2 regions of the Ensifer meliloti genome follow, and region 2 is predicted to be linked to the other one. Evidence: riboswitches for the same ligand, from Rfam matches in the RefSeq annotation. Region 2 holds a riboswitch; the other holds the start of a gene.
The links. Region 2 has a riboswitch for S-adenosylmethionine ahead of PZL22_RS20610 (O-succinylhomoserine sulfhydrylase). Riboswitches for the same ligand answer to the same signal wherever they lie in the genome.
Positions count from the first base shown of each region.

Region 1 (7,539 bases), 740 kb from region 2:
AGTCGAGCGCGCCTTGAATATCGGCGGGGCTTTCGACCTTGGGCAGGAGGATGGCATCGGGCCGCGCGGCAAGAGCCGCTGCGAGATCGGCCTCGCCGAAGCCTGAGCCCGCCGCATTGACGCGGATGACCGTTTCGCCCTGCGGCCGGTTGCCGGCAAGATGCCGGACGAGCGCATCGCGCGCCGCAGCCTTGCGGTCCGGCGAGACGGAATCCTCGAGGTCGAAGATCACGGCGTCCGCCGCCAGTTCACGGACCTTGGCGAGTGCGCGCTGATTGTCGGCCGGAACCGAAAGCACCGAGCGGCGCAGCCGCACGGGATGATGGTCGATCGCTCTCATGCCGTTCCCTGTCATGCCGTTCGTTGTGCCTGCCTTTCAACCTTTGCGCAAGCCGAGACGAGCGGACCCTCTTGCAAGCGGCGTGGCCAGCACCCACATGCCGAACAGAAAGGTGACAATCATGCAAAGCATCCGCTCTGTTCTCTTCACGGCCGCCGCCATCACCATCACGCTCGTGGCATTCGTGTTCACCGCCTCGCTGGCCTTGGCGCTCGCCGGGATCGCCGCCATCATTGCCGTCGGCAGCGCGATCGCCGCCAAGCTCAACGGACGGCCCGTGCAGGCTCGTGCGCGCGCACGCGCCAATCCGGGAAGCACTCCGCGCGAGATGCGGGTATGGAAGGACGGGCGCGGGACGATCATCGATCTTTAGAATGGGATTGCCGGAAGCGGGATGAGGCAAGTTGTGAAGCGGTTTTCCGCCCGCCTCCCGCTCCATGAAAGCAGATTCCCCTTCATTTCGGCGCAAAACTGATCTAAACGCTTCTCGAACATTTCCGCTGAAATCGAAGGCCAAGTCATGGACAAGTTCGTCAAGCTCACCGGCGTTGCCGCTCCCCTGCCCGTCGTCAACATCGACACGGACATGATCATTCCGAAGGATTACCTGAAGACGATCAAGCGCACCGGCCTCGGCACGGGGCTTTTCGCCGAGGCGCGCTACAACGAGGACGGCACCCCCAATCCGGACTTCGTCCTCAACAAGCCTGCCTACCAGAACGCCAAGATTCTCGTCGCAGGCGACAATTTCGGCTGCGGCTCCTCGCGCGAGCATGCGCCCTGGGCGCTTCTCGATTTCGGCATCCGCTGCGTCATTTCGACCTCGTTCGCCGACATCTTCTACAACAACTGTTTCAAGAACGGCATCCTGCCCATCGTCGTCAGCCAGGAAGACCTCGACAAGCTGATGGATGACGCCAGCCGCGGCTCCAATGCCATTCTCACGGTCGATCTCGAAGCGCAGGAGATCACCGGTCCGGACGGCGGCTCGATCAAGTTCGAGGTCGATGCCTTCAAGCGCCACTGCCTGCTGAACGGCCTCGACGATATCGGCCTCACGCTCGAAAAGGGCGGTTCCATCGACAATTACGAGAAGGCGACCGCCGCTTCCCGCCCCTGGGCCTGAGCTGCCGGATGACCCGCAAGCTCATCTCGTCCGGCTCGCCTTTCGAAAAGACGGCAGGCTATTCGCGTGCCGTCGCGAAAGGCGACTGGTGCTTCGTCTCCGGCACGACCGGCTACGACTATGCGACCATGACCATGCCGGAAACGGTGGAGGAGCAGGCGCGCAACTGCCTGAAGACGATCGAAGGCGCCCTGAAGGAAGCCGGCTTCTCGCTGTCGGACGTCGTGCGCAACCACTACTACGTCACCGATGCGAGCTTTGCCGACCGCGTCTTCCCGATCTTCGGCGAGACCTTCGGCGAGATCCGCCCGGCCGCGACGATGATCGTCTGCGACCTCATCCGCCCGGAAATGCTGATCGAGATCGAGGTCACGGCGTTTCGGGGATAAGGCAGAACGACGGACAAGGGCTGCCCCCTCACCATGACCCAATCTCCCGCAAGCGGGGCGCGGGGACTGGAGGAGTGCCGCTCATCCCTTCGCCCCGCTTGCGGGGAGAAGGTCGCGGCAGCGGGATGAGGGGCCGCCTCGACGCCGTCGAATCCTTTTTCATTGACCGCGCGGTCCTCCTCGCGCTATCAAATGATCCGTGGTGATTTGGCCGGCCGGCTTGCAGCCACGTTAAAGAAGTCGCTAAAGGGCCGAGGGAACAATGGATTTCCGAGGACCGGTCGCGATCGTTTCGCCGCCGGTTTTTTTGTATTCGATCGAGTGGACGCCCATGCCCATCAAGATACCCGATACGCTGCCCGCCTTCGAAACTCTCGTTCACGAGGGTGTGCGGCTGATGACCGAGACCGAGGCGATCCGCCAGGACATCCGGCCGCTGCAGATCGGGCTTTTGAACCTCATGCCCAACAAGATCAAGACCGAGATCCAGATGGCGCGGCTGATCGGCGCCACGCCGCTTCAGGTCGAATTGACGCTGGTCCGCGTCAATGGCCACCGGCCGAAGAATACGCCCGAAGAGCATCTGCTCGCCTTCTACGAGACCTTCGAGGAGGTGGAGGCCCGCAAGTTCGACGGCTTCATCATCACCGGCGCGCCGATCGAGACGCTCGAATACGAAGAGGTCACCTACTGGAAGGAGTTGCAGCGCATCTTCGACTGGACGACGACCAACGTCCATTCGACGCTGAACGTCTGCTGGGGCGGGATGGCTGCGATCTACCATTTCCACGGGGTTCCGAAATATCCGCTGAAGGAAAAGGCCTTCGGCGTCTACCGCCACCAGAACTTGCAGCCCTCTTCGGTCTATCTGAACGGCTTTTCCGACGATTTCGCCGTTCCCGTTTCGCGCTGGACCGAGGTGCGCCGCGCCGATATCGACCGGGTGCCGGATCTCGAAATCCTGATGGAATCCAAGGAAGTGGGCGTCTGCCTCGTACACGAGAAGAAAGGCAACCGGCTCTACATGTTCAATCACGTCGAATATGATTCGACGTCCCTGTCGGAGGAATATTTCCGCGACGTCGATGCCGGCGTGCCGATCAAGCTGCCGCACGACTATTTCCCCCACAATGACTCCGCACTTCCGCCGCAGAACCGCTGGCGCAGCCATGCACATCTCTTCTTCGGCAACTGGATCAACGAGATCTACCAGACGACGCCCTACGAGCTGGCGAAGATCGGAACCGGAGAGCGTTGAAGCAAAAAGTATGACTTTCCGGTTGCCGCCTCGGCGGAAATGCAGCAGGTTGACGCCGACTCGCGGAAATGGGGAGATGCATGGGAACAGACACGGAAATCTTCGGCCACCTGCCCTCCGGCGAGCCCGTACAGCGCCTGACGCTTAAGGGCGGCGGGCTGACGGCGTCGGTGATCACCTGGGGCTCGGTCATACAGGATTTGCGGCTCGAAGGACATGCAGCCCCGCTCGTGCTCGGCTTCGAGGATTTCGAAAGCTATCCGGCCCATTCCTCCTATTTCGGCGCCACGCCCGGCCGCAACGCCAACCGTATCGGCGGTGGCCGCTTCGCGCTCGAAGGCAAGGCCTATCAACTCGAGCTCAACGAGAACGGCGCAACGCATCTCCACGGCGGCAGCGACAATATCGGCAAGCGCAACTGGTCGCTCCGCAGGCAGGCCGAAGACAGCGTAACGCTCGAGATCACCGATCCGGACGGCCGTGCCGGCTACCCGGGCAATTGCACGATCACCTGCACCTATACGCTGAAACCGGGCGGCACGCTCAACGTCGTCTACGAAACTGAGACCGACGCGCCGACCCTCGCCAATGTCTGCCAGCACAGCTATTTCAACCTCGACGGCGGCTCGGACGCATTCGGCCACGACATCATGATTGCGGCAGACCACTACCTGCCCACCGACGAGCGGCAGATTCCGACGGGCGAGATCCGCCCCGTCGCCGGTACCGCCTTCGATCTGCGCGAAATGACCTCGCTTGGAAGGCAGCTGGACCGCGGCGGAATCGCCTATGACCACAATTTCTGTCTCTCGCCGGAGCGCGTGCAGAAGCGCTCCGTGGCGCTCGTACGCAGCATCAATTCCGGTGTGTCGCTGGAAGTGCTGACGACGGAGCCCGGCGTGCAGCTCTATACCGGAGAAAAGCTCGACGTACCGGTTCCCGGCCTCGAAGGCCGCCGTTACGGCCCCTTCGCCGGCTTCTGCCTCGAAACGCAGATCTGGCCCGATGCGGTGAACCACGAAGGTTTCCCGAAGGCGGTGCTGAGACCGGGCGAAACGCTCCGGCAGGAAACGGATTACGTTTTCACGAAGAACTGAAGCAAGGCAGAGGCCGTTGGAGCACTTTCAGTTTCACCGTTTCATCGAACAGTGAAACGCTCCATCCCGCCGCTAATCGACGCCGCCTTCCACCGGCAGCGCGATACCGGTGACGAATTCGGCTGCGGGCGAGGAAAGAAAGAGAATCTCAGCGTTTCAGCGCCTGGATCGGACTTGACAAACCCCGGCTATGTTACGTTATTACGTTTATAAAGTGAAATGTAATAACGTATCCATGTAGCCGGAACATAGCCTCCGGCCGTCCATGCGACAGTGAGGTTCTCGCCAATGCCCGATCAGCTTGCCCCTACCCCCGTCACCGTCCTTACCGGCTATCTCGGAGCAGGAAAGACCACGCTTCTCAACCGCATCCTCTCCGAGCCGCATGGCAAGAAATTCGCGGTCATCGTCAACGAGTTCGGCGAGGTCGGCATCGATAACGACCTCATCGTCGATGCCGACGAGGAGGTGTTCGAAATGAACAATGGCTGCATCTGCTGCACGGTGCGCGGGGACCTGATCCGCATCATCGAGGCGCTGATGCGCAGGCGCGAGCGGTTCGACGGCATCCTGATAGAGACGACGGGCCTCGCCGACCCCGCGCCGGTCGCCCAGACCTTCTTCGTCGACGAGGATGTCCGCTCCAAGACACGGCTCGACTCCATCATTACCGTTGTCGATGCCAAGCACCTTCTCGGCGAGATCGACCGCGCACATGAAGCGCAGGAGCAATTGGCCTTCGCCGACACGATCATCCTCAACAAGACCGATCTCGTATCGCCCGAAGGCCTGCAGGCCGTGGAGGATCGCATCCGCCGCATCAATCCGACGGCCGGCATCCTCAAGACGCAGCGCTGCAATCTCGAGATCGCCAGCCTGCTCGATCGCAACGCCTTCGATCTCGACCGCATTCTCGAGGTCGAGCCCGACTTTCTCGAAGCGGACCACGATCACGAGCATGACGACCATGTCGCCAGTTTTTCACTGGTCGAACGCCGACCCGTAGACCCGGAAAAATTCTTCCGCTGGCTCCAGACGACCGCCCGGGCCTTCGGCACGGACATGCTGCGGATGAAGGGCATCATCGCCTTTGCCGGCGACACCGACCGCTATGTCGTCCAGGGCGTCCACATGCTGGTGGAAGGCGACCACCAGCGCCCCTGGAAGGAGGGCGAAGAGCGCGTCTCGCGCCTCGTCTTCATCGGCCGCAACCTTCCCAAGGACGTCATCACCGACGGCTTCATGGCATGCTGCGCGAACCCGGCCGTCGTGGGATAGTAGAGAGCTATTGGCAGCTTTTGCGGATGTATGTCCGCAAAGGCTATGCGGCAAACCGGTGGCGAGAAGGGAGCTCGCAATATTGCTTCAGCTTTGGGGCCAGTTGCACCGGTCTACATGCTCACAGCTCTGAGGGCGGCCGGCAAAGCGCGCTCCGGCGCGCGAAAAGCATAGACAAACGCCGCTACGCGGCACGGCCGTGCGAAACGGAAAACGCCCGAAGGGCTCATCAACCTGCTGAATTGTCCGAAGAATTTGGAGCGGGTGAGGCGATTCGAACGCCCGACCCCAACCTTGGCAAGGTTGTGCTCTACCCCTGAGCTACACCCGCTCACAAGACCCAGGCCCGGGGGTAGTCGATGGACCAGGGGTGTCGCCCCGTGTTGCGGCGACGGGCGCTATATGGCCCAAGCCCTTTTCAAATGCAACAGGGAAATGACGCGAACGCCAAGAATTTTTTCGCGAGTGCATTCGAAGGCCGGGAATGCCGCGTTTCCGGTTGCGCTGCGCCGCGCATGAGATTGCGGAACGTCTCGCTCCTCCTTAAAGCAGGCCGAGAGAAGATCGCGACTGCGGAAAGGATGACCATGAACAAGGCTGAGCCGAAGACTGCGGAAGATCTCTTCCGTTTTCTCGACGAACTCGGGATCGAACACAGGACGAAGCGGCACGCGCCGGTCTTCACGGTCGCCGAATCGGTGGCGCTGCGCGATGAAATCCCCGGCGGACATACAAAAAACCTGTTCCTGAAGGACAAAAAGGACAATTATTTCCTTCTGACCGTCGAGGAACACGCGACGGTGGACCTGAAGACCGTTCATCAGACCATCGGCGCGGCAAGCAAGGTCTCCTTCGGCAAGCCGGACAAGCTGATGGAATATCTGGGCGTGATACCGGGCGCCGTCACCGCCTTCGGCGCGATCAACGACACCGAGGGCAAGGTGAAGATCATTCTCGACGAGACGCTGATGGCGTTCGAGACGATCAACTGCCATCCGCTCTCGAACGACCAGACGACCTCGATCGCGTCGAAGGACATGCTGCGCTTCATGGAGGCAACCGGGCACGAGCCGCTTGTCTTGAAAGTGACGGCCTGACATACGATCTTTGGCGCGAATGCATGAAGCCGGACGCCCAAGTCCGCGAGGAGAGAAGAATGAGCGGTAGCGACAATCCCTATCAAGGTTCCTTCGGCACACAGATGACGGGCTCGGCCTCGTTCGGCGGACAGCCGGCAAGCACCGCGAGCGGCCCGAACGACCTGATCCCGGACGACCTGATCAGGGAGACGACAACCGCCGCCTTTACCCGCGACGTGCTCGAGGCATCGCGCCAGCAGCCGGTGCTCGTCGATTTCTGGGCGCCCTGGTGCGGGCCCTGCAAACAACTGACGCCCGTCATCGAGAAGGTGGTGAGGGAAGCCGCCGGCCGGGTGAAGCTCGTCAAGATGAACATCGACGACCATCCATCGATCGCCGGCCAGCTCGGCATCCAGTCCATTCCCGCGGTGATCGCCTTTATCGACGGGCGTCCGGTCGATGGCTTCATGGGCGCCGTGCCCGAGAGCCAGATCAAGGAGTTCATCGATCGAATCGCCGGTCCGGCCGCAGACAACGGCAAGGCCGAGATCGAAAGCGTGCTTGCCGACGCGAAGGCGCTGATCGATGCAGGCGACGCGCAGAACGCCGCCGGTCTCTACGGTGCCGTTCTCCAGGCCGACCCGGAAAACGCCGCGGCTGTCGCCGGCATGATCGAATGCATGATTGCGCTCGGGCAGGTCGCCGAGGCGCGCCAGGCGCTTTCCGGTCTGCCGGAAGCGCTAGCCGGGGAAGCGGCCGTCGCCGCCGTCTCGAAAAAGCTCGACCAGATCGAGGAGGCCCGCAAGCTCGGCGACCCGGCCGCGCTGGAGCGCCAACTCGCGCTCGATCCGGACGACCACGCGGCACGGCTCAAGCTCGCCAAGCTCCGCAATGTCGAGGGCGACCGCACCGCCGCCGCCGAACATCTCCTGACGATCATGAAGCGCGACCGCAGCTTCGAGGACGACGGCG
Region 1 covers NZ_CP120365.1:2,112,640-2,120,178, forward strand. The annotation lists gene PZL22_RS17200 (HpcH/HpaI aldolase/citrate lyase family protein) at 1-340, opposite strand, end outside; gene PZL22_RS17205 (hypothetical protein) at 462-713, shown strand; gene leuD (3-isopropylmalate dehydratase small subunit) at 861-1,466, shown strand; gene PZL22_RS17215 (RidA family protein) at 1,475-1,855, shown strand; SAM riboswitch at 2,045-2,122, shown strand; gene metA (homoserine O-acetyltransferase MetA) at 2,118-3,113, shown strand; gene PZL22_RS17225 (aldose epimerase family protein) at 3,194-4,210, shown strand; gene PZL22_RS17230 (CobW family GTP-binding protein) at 4,499-5,488, shown strand; tRNA gene PZL22_RS17235 (tRNA-Gly) at 5,745-5,819, opposite strand; gene PZL22_RS17240 (prolyl-tRNA synthetase associated domain-containing protein) at 6,076-6,585, shown strand; gene trxA (thioredoxin) at 6,645-7,539, shown strand, end outside.
Region 1: another riboswitch for S-adenosylmethionine. It lies ahead of metA (homoserine O-acetyltransferase MetA); the one in region 2 lies ahead of PZL22_RS20610 (O-succinylhomoserine sulfhydrylase).

Region 2 (7,539 bases):
AGAAAGCCGATCACCACCACGCCCAGGATGAGCACGACGACGGAAGGAAGCACCGGCTCGCCTTCCAGCCGGCTTGCCGCAGTTCCCGCTTTGGCGCGCGGATAGCTGTAACTGAAGAAGTAGCTGTGCACGCCAACCTGCATGCGCAGGAACAACGTATAGAGCACGATCATCGCGCCGATGGTGAAGGCGGAATAATAATGCCATTTCGACTGCGGCACGAATTCGGGAACGAGCATGGAAATGCCCATGGCCGTGAGGATCATGACGCTGTAAGTGCGGGCGGAATCGTCGTTATAGGGCTGCTCGCCATGTTTGAGGCCGCCGAGCAGCGCCGCAAGCCCCAGAATCCCGTTGATATCAAGCATCACTGCCGAATAGATCGTATCGCGCACCAGCGTCGGCGAAGTCTCGCCGGTCATCATGATGGCGAGGATGACGACCTCGACCAGCACCGCCGAAAGCGTCAGGATCATCGTGCCGTAGGGATCGCCCACCTTTGCGGCAAGCACCTCGGCATGATGGGCGACCCGCATGGAAGCAAGCACGATCGCCGCCACCATCAGGGCGGCACCGATGAGCGATGCGGCGCGACCGGCCTCGAGCAGATGATGCTCGACCGCGACGCCGGCAAGAGCAGCGAGAAAAGCGGCAACGAGATGCCGTTCCGATCTCAGTTTTGCAAGCAAGCACGCCTCTTGGCCCGGAGTGAAGCTGTTTTATTTAGCACAGCTGCGCAGGAGTTCACCCCTGAAGACCGCTGCGTCTGCCGTATGCCGTACTTTGACCGGATAGGAAGGACTATTTTCCTCGCTGTGCTTTACGGTCGCAAGGCGCTTGGCTAATGTATTCGCAGACGCGGAGCGGCTGGCTGTGCAGCCCGCATTCGCTTCTCCTTCCGAAGATGGGTCGACATGCTCTCACATGACAGCATCTGGCGCGCGATCGACGCATTGGCAGAGCGCCACCGGCTTTCGCCGTCGGGCCTTGCGCGGCGGGCCGGCCTGGACCCCACCTCCTTCAACAAGTCGAAGCGCCAGTCCACCGACGGGCGCGACCGGTGGCCCTCCACTGAGTCGATCGCGAAGATATTGCATGCGACGGGAGCGAGCGTCGATCAGTTCCTGGCGCTGATGGAGCCCAATGCCGCCGGCAGCGAAAGGGAAGATGCATCGGCAGCGCCGGGCATTCCGCTGATCGGTTTCGCGCAGGCCGGCGCCGGTGGTTTTTTCGACGACGGCGGCTTTCCGGTCGGCCAGGGCTGGGACACGATCGAATTCCCCACGCCCGAGCGGCGGCAGGGCGGTACCTACGCTCTGGAGGTTCAGGGCGACAGCATGCTGCCGCTTTATCGCGACGGCGATGTCCTGATCGTCGACCCGAGCGCGCAGGTGCGCCGCAACGACCGCGTCGTGGTCAAGACGCGCGGGGGCGAGGTGATGGCGAAGGTGCTGGCCCGGCAGACGCCCCGCGGCATCGAGCTCGTTTCGCTCAACCCCGACCATCCCAACCGCAATTTCGAGATGAACGACGTGGAATGGATCGCCCGGATCATCTGGGCCAGCCAATAGGATCCTTCGATGCGGCCGAGGCTCTTCACCATCGCCGGCGGGCTTGCCGCCCTCGCCCTCTATGCCGGCATTCTGATGACCGGGGCCGCGGTCATCCGCAACCGCGACAGCGCCGCAGCGCCTGAGTTCGTGCTCGAAACGCCGGAAGCAGCGATCGACGAGCCGGTTTCGGAGGAGCCTCCCGCCGAGACCGAAGCCGCTCCCCCTGCCCCCGAACCGGATACCATGCCGGGCAAAGGCTCGCGCGTGGCGGTCAGGCCCGTCGAGCCGGGCCTCTTTGCCCAGCCGGAGGACGGCATCGCCAAACCGCTGGAACGGATCGCACCGAGGCCGCCGCTTTCGAAGACCGGGGAAAAGGAAAAACCCGCTTCCGCCGTCTTCCCGCGCCCGGTTGCGCTTGCCGCCGGGCTTGTCCGGTCCGGCGAGACGACCCTGCAGCTCAAGGATATCGAACCCGAAAAGGCGGAGAAGGTCTGCGAAGCGAACGGCAAGAGCTGGCCTTGCGGCATGGTCGCGCGTACGGCGTTCCGCAACTTCCTGCGGGGGCGCGCGCTCGTCTGCGACGGGGCGGATGGCTCCTCGCAAACCTTGAACGCGCGGTGCAGCGTCGGCGGCCAGGACGTGGCCGAATGGCTCGTCGGCAACGGCTGGGCGACGCCGCTGCCGGGCACGGCGCTCGAGCCGAAGGCCGAGGCCGCTCGGGGCGCCAGGCTCGGCTTCTTCGGGGACGACCCGCGCGATCTTGCCCGAGCGCCTCTCGCGCTCGACGATCCGGCTGCGAGCATCGCCCCGGAAGACGCCGCGCCGGACTTGTAAGGCTTGGAGCAAGTCCTTAACTGTCACCCATCATTGCAGGTCCGCCGAACCCGTTATGCACCCGTCGTGTATCGCGGCTCCAATGGGAACAACGAAAGGATCGAGAGGCAGGATGTCCGCAAGTCTCAGCCAGCACGAAGCCCTTGTCCACGTCATGGTCATGATGTCCGCCGTCGACCGGAACATGACCGACGACGAGATTGCACGCATCGGCGTGCTCGTGCGGTTCCTCCCGGCCTTCAACGGTTTCGACGAAGATCACCTGATCCATATCGGCCGCGAATGCGCCGCCCAGCTTGCGGCACCGGAGGGCCTCGACGTGGCGCTCGAAATGGTTCGCGAGGCGTTGCCGCAGCGGCTCTATGAGACGGCCTATGCCCTTGCGGTCGAGATCGCTGCCGCGGATCAGCGTATCCGCAACGAGGAAATCCGGTTGTTGCAGCTGCTGCGCGACCGTTTGGGCCTCGACAAGCTCGCCTGCGCAGCAATCGAGCGCGGAGCCATCGCGCGCTTCCGCAAGTAGGCTTCAGAAACAGGTCCTTGCCCGTTCCCGGCACGGAACAATATGCTGGGCCGGATTTGATGCAACGGGGATCGATGCATGCTCTATTTCGGTCTCGCCGAACCGGTCTGGCGGCTCGCGGCCTTTGCCGCCGCCTTCGCCGCACTGGCAGCGCTCGAACTTTTTCATCCGCGGCTGGAGAGGCCGGAGCTGATGCGGGCTCTGAAGGCACGCCGCTGGATCACCAACCTGTCTATTCTCGTCCTATCCTCCCTCCTGCTTCGCGTCGCCTTTCCCGCTGCCGCCACCGGCGTTGCTATCTGGGCTCAGGGACGCGGATACGGCGTGCTCCCGGCTCTCAGCGTCGCCCCACCGCTTGCCGGCCTGATCGCCTTTATCGCGCTGGACTTCGCCATCTGGCTCGAACACGTCGTGTTTCACAAGATACCTGTCCTGTGGCGCATCCACCGCGTCCACCATGCCGATCCCGGGGTCGACGTCACCACAGCCCTTCGCTTTCATCCCCTCGAAATTCTGCTGTCGATGATCTGGAAGAGCGCGGTCATCATTCTGCTCGGCGCGCCCGCACTCGCCGTTCTCCTGTTCGAGATCGTGCTCAATGCCGGGGCGATGTTCAACCACGCCAATCTGCGGCTGCCGAAAGCCGCCGACGGGCTGTTGCGCCACGTCATCGTCACGCCCGACATGCACCGCATCCACCATTCCGTGGAAAAGCGGGAGACCGATTCAAACTACGGCTTCAATCTTTCGGTCTGGGATCGGTTGTTCTCAACCTACGTCGCCCATCCATCGCGCGGCGACGATGGGATCGAGACCGGGCTGAAAGCCTACGGGCGCATCGAGCCGATAAAGCTCCTGTGGTCGCTCGTGCTGCCGTTCCGGCGTGGGTAGAGCGAAATGACGGGATAGCCGCGAGTGGAGCCGCCTCAATAAATCCCGTCCGGGAAATAGCGAAGATAGATCTCCTCGAGCCTGCCGCTGCGTGAGAGCGCCAGCAAAGCGTGGTCGATCGCCTGGGTCAGGGCCGGCTCGGCCTTGCGGTTCATGATCGTCAGTCCCTCGCCCAGGAAGCGCTGGGAAAAATAGGAGCCCTCCAACATGGCGCAGCATCCCCCGGCGAGGTTGCCGGAGACCCAGAAGGACAATTGCATGCCATCGGAGAACGCGGCCGCGACGGTGCCCCCGCGAAGCGCGGAGAGCAATGCATCCCGGTCCGGAAAGCCTTTGGCTTCGAGCTTCGGGAAAAATGCCTTCAGCATTGCCTCATGCGTGGTGCCGGAGACGACGCCGACGGGCTTTCCGGCAAGATCGGCAGGACCGGCGATCGCCCCGGCGGCCTTGGTGTTGACGACGAAGCGGGCGGGCAGTTGCATGAAGGCGCGGGAAAAGGCGAAACGCTGCCTCAGCTCCGAAGTCACGGCAATGCCGGCGGCAATCGCTTCCCCTTGCCCCTGCTCGAGGGCCGGCATGAGCTCCGGATAGGTCACTGCCTGGATCTGGCACTTGGCTTCGATCTCCAGCTCACGGCATATCTCGCGGGCGAGGTCGACATGGAAGCCCGACAGCTTGCCCGACTGGTCGATGAAGTTGAAGGGCGGGAAGTCGACGGTCGTCAGGAAACGAAGCCTGGCAAGGCCGCTGAGGTCCGGCTTGGCAATCCGTTCGCGGGCATCGAACAGCCGGGGCAGTTCCTTCGGCTGCGCCAAAGCCAACCCCGGGGCGAGAACGGCCGACAGTACGAATATCCAGAGAATCCGCAGCGCTATGGCGCCTCTATGAAAGGAGGAATTGGAGCGGGTGATCGGGATCGAACCGACGACATCAAGCTTGGGAAGCTGGCGTTCTACCACTGAACTACACCCGCGACAGAACCGGAAATTTCCTCAACAGCCGTGATCTGTCAAGCACAATGCTCACTCGGCGCGAAAATGCTTGGAGAGCTTGAGCCCCTGCGCCTGATAATTGGAGCCGAGATCGAGGCCGTAAAGTCCCTCCGGACGTTCCAGCATGTGCTCGTAGACGAGACGGCCGACGATCTGCCCGTGCTCCAGAATGAACGGCACTTCGTGGCTGCGGACCTCGAGCACCGCCCGGCTGCCGCTGCCGCCGGCGGACGCATGGCCGAAGCCGGGGTCGAAGAAGCCGGCATAGTGGACGCGGAACTCGCCCACGAGCGGGTCGAAGGGCGTCATTTCGGCCGCATAGCGCGGCGGCACATGGACGGCTTCGCGGGACACGAGGATGTAGAACTCGTCCGGATCGAGCACGAGATCGTCGCGGCCGCGGCTGTAGAGCGGCTCCCAGAAGTCGAAAACGGCATGCTGGGCTTTCTTGTCCACATCGACCACCGATGTGTGATGCTTGCCGCGGTAGCCGATCAGGCCGTCCGGCCCGGTGCCCTTGAGGTCGATGGAAAGGGCGATGCCGCCGCCGGAAACGTTCGGCCGGTCGCTGGCGACGAGGACGTCGCTTTCGTGCAGAGCCAGCAGTTCCTGCTCGGAAAGAACCGAGTGGCCGATGCGGAAGCGTATCTGCGAAAGCCGCGAACCACGCCTGACTACGATCGGAAAGGTCCGCGGGCTGATTTCGAGATAGAGCGGTCCGCTGTAGCCCGCCGGAATCTTGTCGAACTCCTGCGCCCTGTCGGTAATCACGCGCGTGAAGATATCCAGTCGGCCGGTGGAGCTCTTCGGATTGGCGGAGGCCGACATGTCTGCCGGCAGCGAGAGGCTTTCCATCAGCGGCACGATGTAGACGCAGCCGGTCTCGAGCACGGCGCCTTCGCTCAGATCGACGACATGCAGCTTGAGCCGGTCGAGCTTGTCGGCGACCAGATGAGACGGGCCGGGCATGAAGCTCGCCCGGACGCGGAACGCCTTGGATCCAAGGCGAAGATCGAGGCTGGCCGGCTGGATCTGGTCATCATCCAGCACCTTTTCGCTCTTCAGCCGTCCCGAGGCATACAGCGCTGCAATTGCGCGGTCGGCCAAAATCCCTGTGTCGCGCCCCATTCCGATCCTCATTTACAGTTGCCAGACAAAACCAAACTCCGGGAATTGACGCAAGCGCGGCCAGGCAGTATTGGAGCTTTATCCCGTGGTGATTTGGCCGGTCGGCTTGCAGCCACGTTAAACAAGTAGCTAAAAAGGCCGGGTGTCAAACCGGTCGTTTCGCGGCCGGTTTTTTTGTTTTTGAAAGTGACGTTCTCATGAGCAAGAATTGGCGCCCGGCAACCCAGCTCGTCCACGGCGGAACGCTCCGCTCCCAGTATGGCGAGACCTCGGAAGCGATCTTCCTGACGCAGGGCTTCGTCTACGACAGCTCCGAAGCGGCGGAGGCCCGCTTCAAGGGCGAGACCGACGGTTTCATCTATGCACGCTACGGCAGCCCGACCAACGACATGTTCGAGAAGCGCATGTGCATGCTCGAAGGGGCGGAAGACGCGCGCGCCACCGCCTCCGGCATGGCGGCGGTTTCTGCGGCAATCCTTTGCCAGGTGAAGGCGGGTGACCACATCGTCGCCGCCCGGGCGCTCTTCGGCTCCTGCCGCTGGGTCGTGGAAACGCTGGCGCCGAAATACGGCGTCGAGTGCACCCTGGTGGACGGTCGCGATCTCAAGAACTGGGAAGACGCGGTGCGCCCGAACACCAAGGTCTTCTTCCTCGAGAGCCCGACGAACCCGACGCTCGAAGTGATCGACATCGCCGGCGTTGCCAGGCTCGCCGATCAGATCGGCGCCAAGGTGGTGGTCGACAACGTCTTCGCCACGCCGCTGTTCCAGAAGCCGCTGGAGCTTGGCGCCCATGTCGTCGTCTATTCCGCGACGAAGCATATCGACGGCCAGGGCCGCTGCCTCGGCGGCGTGGTCCTCTCCGACAAGCAGTGGGTAGACGAGAACCTGCACGACTATTTCCGTCACACCGGCCCGGCCATGTCGCCCTTCAACGCCTGGACGCTGCTGAAGGGCATCGAGACCCTGCCGCTCCGCGTCAAGCAGCAGACCGAAAGCGCCCGCCGCGTAGCCGATTTCCTCGCGGAGCAGCCGCAGGTCGCCCGCGTCATCTATCCGGGCCGCAAGGATCACCCGCAGGCCGACGTCATTGCCAAGCAGATGAGCGGCGGCTCGACGCTGGTCGCCTTCGAGCTCAAGGGTGGCAAGGAAGCAGCCTTCGCCCTGCAGAACGCCCTTGAAATCATCCGGATCTCCAACAATCTCGGCGATTCCAAGAGTCTGATCACCCATCCGGCGACGACCACCCACAAGAACCTCACCGACGAAGCCCGCGCCGAACTCGGCATCTCCGCCGGAACGGTGCGCTTCTCGGCCGGTATCGAGGACAGCGAAGACCTCATCGAGGATTTCGCAAGGGCGCTGAAGGGCGTAAACGCCTGACCGGCACCATGACGAAGCCCGCGTCAGCGGGCTCGTCAGTCTTGCCGAAAAGTCAGTCTTGCGAGAACGATCCGCGACAGCGCGGTATAGAGGCAGACGAGCGCGAAGACCGTTGCGAATAACGGGAACCACCCAGGGAAAAGGCACGAGAGCAGAAAAAAGACGATCGTCTCCGTCGCCTCTGCGAGCCCCGTCGTGAAGTAGAGCGACTTCGCACCGCGCACCGCGGTCGTCAG
Region 2 covers NZ_CP120365.1:2,855,671-2,863,209, reverse strand. The annotation lists gene PZL22_RS20650 (calcium:cation antiporter) at 1-689, opposite strand, end outside; gene PZL22_RS20645 (S24 family peptidase) at 915-1,571, shown strand; gene PZL22_RS20640 (thermonuclease family protein) at 1,581-2,387, shown strand; gene PZL22_RS20635 (tellurite resistance TerB family protein) at 2,500-2,910, shown strand; gene PZL22_RS20630 (sterol desaturase family protein) at 2,989-3,801, shown strand; gene PZL22_RS20625 (transporter substrate-binding domain-containing protein) at 3,837-4,670, opposite strand; tRNA gene PZL22_RS20620 (tRNA-Gly) at 4,700-4,774, opposite strand; gene PZL22_RS20615 (2'-deoxycytidine 5'-triphosphate deaminase) at 4,824-5,921, opposite strand; SAM riboswitch at 5,997-6,075, shown strand; gene PZL22_RS20610 (O-succinylhomoserine sulfhydrylase) at 6,119-7,303, shown strand; gene PZL22_RS20605 (CDP-alcohol phosphatidyltransferase family protein) at 7,339-7,539, opposite strand, start outside.